DNA from 2 places in the Bacillus sp. LQ01 genome. Region 2 is predicted to be linked to the other one. Evidence: predicted binding sites of a transcription regulator. Region 2 holds the regulator's gene; the other holds the start of a gene.

Region 1 (4,093 bases), on a different contig from region 2:
CATTATAAAAAGTCAGTATATTTAGATAAATTTAAAGGGTATATAATTTTTTTGACGAATAAATAAGTTAGAGAAAATTACGGATAAAAAATAGCCCGAACCATGCAGGGCATGATTCGGGCTTATATTCAGATTAGTAAGCTAAGCTGAATAGACCTTTAATGTGTGATAAGTAACGAACGTTACTTGCTTCTTTCATTAATGATGCTGGTAAGCCTTTAAGTGGAGTATTGCTTGCTCCAATTGTAGCAACCGCATCTTTACGTCCTAGACTAGCAAGTGTTCCAGAGTTTACAGGTGCGAACTCTTCCAATGCTTTGCCTTCTAGTGCTGCGTATAAGTTGTATCCAATTAACTCACCCATTTGCCAAGCGATTTGTGCAGTTGGTGGGTATGGACGTCCGTCTGGAGCGAAGACAACAGCGCTGTCTCCAGCAACGAATACGTCTTTGTGAGAAGTAGATTGTAGGTATGCATCAACTGTTGCACGTCCACGGTTAACTTCAAGACCTGATTCACCGATTAATGGGTTACCTTGTACGCCGCCTGTCCAAACGAATGTGTTAGCAACAAGTTTTTGACCGTCTTTTAAGTCGATTTCATTGCCAGCAACGTTTGTTACAGGAAGACCAGTTAAGAATGTAACACCGCGTGCTTCTAGGCTAGTAGTTGCACGTTCGATTAAGTGGTCTGGTAATACTGGAAGGATTTTTGGACCTGCTTCAACAAGAAGAAGTTTCACTTCTTTTGGATTTACGCCGTGGCTTTTTGCAAGTTTAGGCATAATGTCAGCAAGCTCACCAACTAGCTCAACGCCAGTTAATCCGCCACCACCGATTACGATTGTAGCATCAGCTTCGTTTTTCGTTTTCGCGTATTCACGAATACGGTCTTCAACGTGTTTGTAGATTTTGTTTGCATCAGCAGCAGATTTTAATACCATGCTGTTTTCTTCTAGTCCTGGAATACCGAAGTAAGCAGTTTTACTTCCTAAAGCAACTACAAGTGCATCGTAAGATAAAGTAGTGCCACCAGCTAGTTTGATTTCTTTGCTATCAACTGAGAATGACTCAACTGTTGCGATTTTAAGATCGATGTCTTTCCCTTTGAAAAGCTTTGTAAGTGGCATTGCAACTGCTTGCTCAGACACGTTACCAGCTGCAAGGCGGTGTAGTTCAGTGATGATTTGGTGTGTTGGGTATTGGTTAATCACTGTAACTTGTGCTTCTGATTTGCTGTAATATTTACGTACGTTTAAAGCGGCAAGAAGACCGCCATAACCAGCGCCTAAGATGACAATTTGTTTTGACATAGTATGATATCCCCCGTCTTTACTAATTGTTGTTATAAGTTAAATTATTTATTGTTACGTTCTGCACTAATTTGAAGATATGCGTTCACAAAGCGGAACATTTTTTGTGCTTGTGGATCTTTTAGTAATTTTAACAGGCCGAATAGGCCGATAACTTCGTTGCTTTCTTCAGCACGATCTTTCGCTTCGATTGCAGTTGCAGCCATGCTTTTCACTGTATCTTTTACAGGTTCTACAAGCTCTGTAATTGCACCAACAGTGTCGCTTTTTAATACTTCATCAGTAGCAACAGTTTGAGCGAAGTCATAAGACTTAGTTAAAATATTAACAAGCTCAGTTAATTTTGGAAGCTGTTCTACTAGTGTTGTTAATGATTCTTGTACCTCAGGTTTTAACAACTGATCAAGTACATCAAGTTGTCCTTGGCTAGCAGAAATTTGTACAGTTTCTTGTTCTGGCTTTGTTTGAGTCATAGTTTCTGGCATCTCCAATTCTCCTTTACGATAGCAATACTCTTATTTTTTATAAGTAAGATAGTAAACGTTTACGAAACTTTATACAAAGTTTCACAAAACACAATAAAATGCCTTTAAATTTATGACAGCAAGTAAGCTGCAAACATAAATCTAAAACCATAACGTCTTACTTATTATTTATGAACTGTCCGATACATGGCTTGTCCGCATAATGGAAAAGCTCCGTTACCGGAAAGTGTATATAATATATATCCTATATTATATACTATATACACCTATGTTAACATAAAAATGATTCCTAATTATTTGATATTGAGTGTATAACGTAGTGCTGACAAGGTATGAAAGCGTATAAAATATTTTGTTCCAGTTAGAAATGTATATACATATAAAGAAAAAAAGGAAAAAATGAACAAATTCATGTTCGTTTTTTCCTTTTTCCTATTATTCACCTTCTACAATTAGCATCGAGGTGTTACCGCTTTTTTCAAGATGGCATTCGCCCCAAGTACAAAGAGAATCAAGAATGGACTCTAAAGACCAACCGTATTCTGTAAGTGAATATTCTACTTTTGGTGGTACTTGATTGTATACCTTTCTTTGAATAACCCCATCGTCTTCTAATTCACGTAATTGCTGAGTTAACATTTTTTGTGTAATCCCAGGCATTAAACGTTTTAGTTCACTCGTTCTTTTTGTGCCTTTCGTTAGATGACAAAGGATAACAACCTTCCATTTTCCACCGATAACCTCTAAAGTCGCTTCAACGGGAATATTGTATTTCTTCATATAAAAATCTCCTTTGATGAATGTAGATTTAAGTTCTCCAACAAAAGAAGCTAAATAATTAAATGTTACTAAAAAGTGCCTATAGCACTTTAAAGTACGTACTTTTTATCATGTTGAATATGTTCCATAATAGCATACGTAAGAGGGAAATGAGTAGTACGGTACTAAAAAGTGCCTATGTTACTTTTAGGTACCTATCGTACTTTTAAGTGCGTTCTTCAAAAAAAGAGTAAAGCCATTCATAATAGCGTATATCAACAGTAAAGTTATTTTTGTAGAAGATAAAAAGGCCTTTTTATCATACTATTATGATTGGATTTCTCGCATTAAGGAGGAGTTCAATTGAATTCATATACAGTATCTTCTTCGGTTATGCAGACGAATCGGAGAAGTATGTTTGCTTTATTAGCACTAGCAATTAGTGCGTTTGGAATTGGTACAACTGAATTTATTAGTGTCGGCTTATTACCATCTATCTCAGAGGATTTACATGTTTCTGTTACAACAGCGGGGTTAACTGTTTCTTTATATGCATTAGGAGTAGCGTTTGGTGCTCCAGTATTAACGTCATTAACAGCTAGTATGTCGCGAAAGACGTTATTAATGTGGATTATGATTATTTTCATTATTGGTAATGGAATTGCGGCGGTAGCAACAAGTTTTACTGTGTTACTTATTGCGAGGGTTGTATCTGCATTTGCGCATGGTGTTTTTATGTCAATTGGATCTACAATTGCGGCTGCGCTTGTACCTGAGAATAAACGTGCAAGTGCAATAGCATTTATGTTTACTGGTTTAACTGTTGCGACTATTACAGGTGTACCAATTGGAACATTTATCGGTCAACAATTTGGCTGGAGGGCCTCGTTTATTGTTATTGTGGCCATTGGAATCGTTGCTTTAATCGCCAATAGTATGCTAATTCCTTCTAATTTAAAAAAAGGTACGTCTGTATCATTTCGCGATCAATTTAAGCTGATTACGAATGGAAGACTGTTACTTGTATTTATTATTACTGCATTAGGATACGGGGGAACGTTCGTAACATTTACGTATTTATCTCCGTTATTACAAGAAGTAACAGGATTTAAAGCAAGTACCGTTACAATTATTTTGTTAGTATACGGAATTGCAATTGCGATTGGGAATATGGTCGGGGGAAAATTATCAAATCATAATCCGATTCGAGCGTTATTTTACATGTTCTTTATTCAAGCGATTGTATTATTTGTTTTAACATTTACAGCGCCATTTAAAGTCGCTGGATTCATCACAATTATTTTCATGGGACTATTCGCATTTATGAATGTTCCAGGGCTACAAGTGTATGTTGTTATATTAGCTGAGAGGTTTGTACCTAGCGCTGTTGATGTAGCATCGGCGATTAACATTGCAGCATTTAACGCAGGAATTGCTCTTGGTGCTTACTTGGGCGGTATTGTAACGAACTCGTTAGGATTAATTCATACGGCTTGGGTAGGTGGAATTATGGTAGTAGGTGCTGTTGTTTTAACTG
Region 2 (4,093 bases):
AGTTCTGCACGTTCAATCATTTCATTTTTCTTTTCAACGTAGTAATCGTAATCCCCTAAATATTCCTGTGCACCTTCTGTTGATAACTCAACCACAGTCGTTGTTACACGGTTAATAAAGTAGCGGTCATGTGAGACGAATAGAAGAGTCCCTGGATAATCAATTAAAGCATTCTCCAAAATTTCTTTACTATTTAAATCAAGGTGGTTCGTAGGCTCATCTAGAATTAATAAATTTGACTTTTGCATCATAAGTTTTGCAAGAGCTAATCGAGCTTTTTGTCCACCACTAAGGGAAGATACTGGTTTCAGTACATCATCTCCTGTGAATAAAAAATTCCCGAGTATAGTACGGATTTCTTTTTCAGGTTGCAGTGGATATTCATCCCATAGTTCATTTAAAACCCGTTTAGAAGATGTTAAGTTTGCTTGTTCTTGATCATAATAACCAACAGATACATTTGATCCGAAAGAAACATCACCATTTAATAGTGGTAACTTATTCACAATAGACTTTAACAATGTGGATTTCCCAATTCCGTTTGGACCAACTAAAGCAACACTATCTCCGCGAGTTAAGCGCATAGTTACATGTTCAATTATAGGGTTCTCATCATAGCCAATGGTTGCATCATTTACTTGTAAAACATCATTTCCACTTTGCTTTTCAATATCGAAGTGGAATGATGCTGACTTAGAATCCCCTAATGGTCTCGTTAATAATTCCATTCTGTCTAGTTGTTTACGACGACTTTGAGCACGTTTCGTTGTAGAAGCGCGAGCTATATTCTTTTGAACGAAGTCCTCAAGTTTTGCGATTTCATCTTGTTGTTTTTCGTAACGTTTCATTTCTTGCTCATATAATGCTGATTTTAAGTCTAAATATTTACTGTAGTTACCAACAAATCGTCTGCTTTCTTTATTTGAAATTTCATATACTTGTGTAACGAGTTTGTCTAAGAAATAACGGTCATGTGAAACGATTAATATTGCGCCAGGATAACCTTGTAAATATTGCTCAAGCCACGTTAATGTTTCGATGTCTAAATGGTTTGTAGGCTCATCCAAAATAAGTAAGTCTGGTTTTGTTAATAATAATTTCCCGAGAGCTAATCTTGTTTTTTGCCCGCCGCTTAAAGTAGAGATCGTCGTCTGGTGCGTTTCAACTGGGAAGCCAAGGCCGCTTAAAATGGAGCGAATATCCGCTTCATATTGATATCCACCTTGATCTTTATAATTGAGTTGCAATTGGTCATAATCAGCTAACAATCTTTCATATGTAGCTTCGTTTGAAAAGTTTTCTTCTTTTCCCATTTCTTGCTCAAGTCTTCGAAGTTTTGTCTCCATTTGCTGTAAGTGGGTAAAGACGGTTAGCATTTCATCCCAAATTGTTAAAGACGTTTCTAGTCCAGTATTTTGAGCTAAATATCCGATTGAGACATCTTTCGGTTTTATAATTTCGCCACCATCATGAGATAATTCACCAGCGATAATTTTTAATAATGTAGATTTGCCTGCTCCATTCCTTCCAACTAATGCGATACGATCTTTTGTTTGTACTTCCAATTTTATGTTTGCAAGAATCGTTTCTGCACCGTATAATTTCGAAAGCGCGTTTACTTGTAATAAAATCAATGTTTTCACCTCAAATAATTTCTTAACTTTGCCATGTTTATATTTCTCAATCATACTAAAAATAGTGTATAGTTTAAAATAAAGAGAGAATACTTCTTCTCTTTATTATACAAGGAATTTAATGAGTGCTAAACTTCTGTATTTGATTAAAGTATATGAATAAAGATAGGAAGAGAGGAGAGGTCATATGGATCAGCAAAAGATTCCACAAGCCACTGCTAAAAGATTGCCTCTATACTATCGATTTATCCAAAACTTATCTCTTTCTGGTAAGCAGCGTGTTTCATCGGCCGAATTGAGTGAGGCAGTAAAAGTAGATTCCGCAACAATACGAAGAGATTTTTCGTATTTTGGAGCGTTAGGGAAAAAGGGATATGGATATAACGTAAATTATTTATTATCATTTTTCCGCGAAACACTTGATCAAGATGATATAACACGTGTAGCACTTATTGGAGTAGGTAATTTAGGGACCGCTTTCTTACATTATAATTTCACGAAAAACAATAATACAAAAATTGAAATGGCATTTGATGTTAGTGAAGAGAAAGTTGGAACAGAAATCGGGGGCATTCCTGTATATCATTTAGATGAATTAGAAGAGAGATTATCAAATGATATACAAGTGGCAATATTAACAGTACCGGCTACAGTAGCACAAGCTGTAGCAGATAGATTAGCTGAAACGAGCGTGCACGGTATTTTGAATTTCACACCAGCGCGATTAAACGTATCAGAGAATATTAGAATTCATCATATTGACTTAGCTGTAGAGTTACAAACATTAGTTTACTTTTTGAAAAACTATCCACAATAAAACGCAGAGGAAGCGACCTCTGCGTTTTATTATTGTTTCTTCTTTGTGAATTTAATTAATATAAGGCGAAGTGCCAAATTAAAATCAATTGTTGCCATAACTGCAAATAGTATTGTCCACATATTCCAGATTGTATCTGTCACGTTCGTAATGGCGAAGCGTGTAAAGATACATCCAAGAAGGAAGTATAGTGCAGCCATGAACAATGGTGAGTTTCTCATACAAAAAATCCTCCGATAAAGCCTTGCATTTTTTCAGCTTCTTTAATCATTTCTTGAATTTGTTCATTGCTCATAAAAATTTGCCCAATAGCGACCAATGTATTCATCGCAACATGAGCTGCAATCGGAACGATAATCCGTTTCGTCTTCACATATAAGAAGGCGAATACGAGCCCCATAGCAGTGTATACCAATAAATGAGTAAAATCAAAATGAATTGCTGCGAATACAAGCGAACTAATGATAGCTGCGATAAAGAAGTTAAACTTCTTATAAAGTGCACCAAATAAAATTTTTCTAAATACGATTTCTTCTAAGATAGGTCCAATTATAGATACAACAATAAGGAACCAAGGGGTCGTTCTTGCAATCTCCATCAGTTTCATTGTATTTTCTGAACCTTGTTTAATTCCTAGCAGCTGCATCTCGATCATACCGGCAACTATTTGTGAAAAGAAAGCCAAGAAGAACCCGATGAAAATCCATCCAATAGTAGCTGGAGCAGAAGAGCGCTTTGGATCTAAATGCCTGTCACGAATATCTGTTCTAAGTAACCAAAGTACGATACATAATGCAACAAAGAAGCTAATAATTGCCCAGTGTCCCGTTATGATTTGTCCTTTTTCCTCAATGGTAAATCCTCTATTATCATAGAGTCCTGTTTTTAGGAGAAGTGGCAATCCAACAACGCCAGATAACTGCATTAAAATGTATGTAACGATAATCCACCAGTATTGTTTCTTCAAATGGTTTAACCATCCTTTCTAACTATAGTGTATGAGATAAGTTAGGATAACATGTAAATATGCTACCTACGATATAAACCTCACTTGAATTATGTTTTTTTCGTAAATCCTTATTTGAAATTATAATAGAAGACAGGAGAAAGTTGTGTGTGTAGCGAAAACAACTTAGGGTGTCCTTTCATATTGTAACATACGAGCAGTGGAAACAACGATTCATATAGTAAAGGCAGTATTCTATATAGTGATTTGCGAAAAAATTATGATTTTTTTACTTGCAAAAGAAATTGAGATTATTTATTATTATAAGTGTGTTAGCACTCGGATGACTTGAGTGCTAATAAAAGAAATTTACATAACAAAATGAGGAGGTTATTGTTCATGCTAAAGCCATTAGGTGATCGCGTTGTAATTGAGCTTGTTCAAGCAGAAGAAAAAACAGCAAGTGGTATCGTATTACCAGATACTGCAAAAGAAAAACCACAAGAGGGTAAAGTTGTTGCAGTAGGTACTGGTCGAGTGCTTGAGAATGGTGAGCGTGTTGCTTTAGAGGTAGCAGCAGGTGATCTTATCATCTTCTCAAAATATGCAGGTACTGAAGTGAAATATGAAGGTACAGACTACTTGATTTTACGTGAAAGTGACATTTTAGCAGTTATCGGTTAATTATATAAATCT

What was found. Region 2 encodes Rex, which represses fermentation and respiration genes when NADH is low (regulators of the CRP and FNR family bind a similar motif). Its sites were predicted from a motif close to TTGTGAAATATTTCACAA; they were not measured.
Region 1: AC22L0_RS21500 (DUF1641 domain-containing protein) is a predicted target of Rex. The motif match lies at 1,867-1,884, and genes of this name have one in related genera.

Annotation. Positions count from the first base shown of each region.
Region 1 is NZ_JBYEZL010000003.1:160,133-164,225, reverse strand. Features, by position in the region: gene AC22L0_RS21505 (NAD(P)/FAD-dependent oxidoreductase) at 134-1,312, opposite strand; gene AC22L0_RS21500 (DUF1641 domain-containing protein) at 1,357-1,797, opposite strand; gene AC22L0_RS21495 (winged helix-turn-helix transcriptional regulator) at 2,233-2,577, opposite strand; gene AC22L0_RS21490 (MFS transporter) at 2,950-4,093, shown strand, end outside.
Region 2 is NZ_JBYEZL010000012.1:7,954-12,046, reverse strand. Features, by position in the region: gene AC22L0_RS28820 (ABC-F family ATP-binding cassette domain-containing protein) at 1-1,634, opposite strand, end outside; gene AC22L0_RS28815 (redox-sensing transcriptional repressor Rex) at 1,822-2,451, shown strand; gene AC22L0_RS28810 (YdiK family protein) at 2,481-2,672, opposite strand; gene AC22L0_RS28805 (CPBP family intramembrane glutamic endopeptidase) at 2,669-3,418, opposite strand; gene groES (co-chaperone GroES) at 3,797-4,081, shown strand.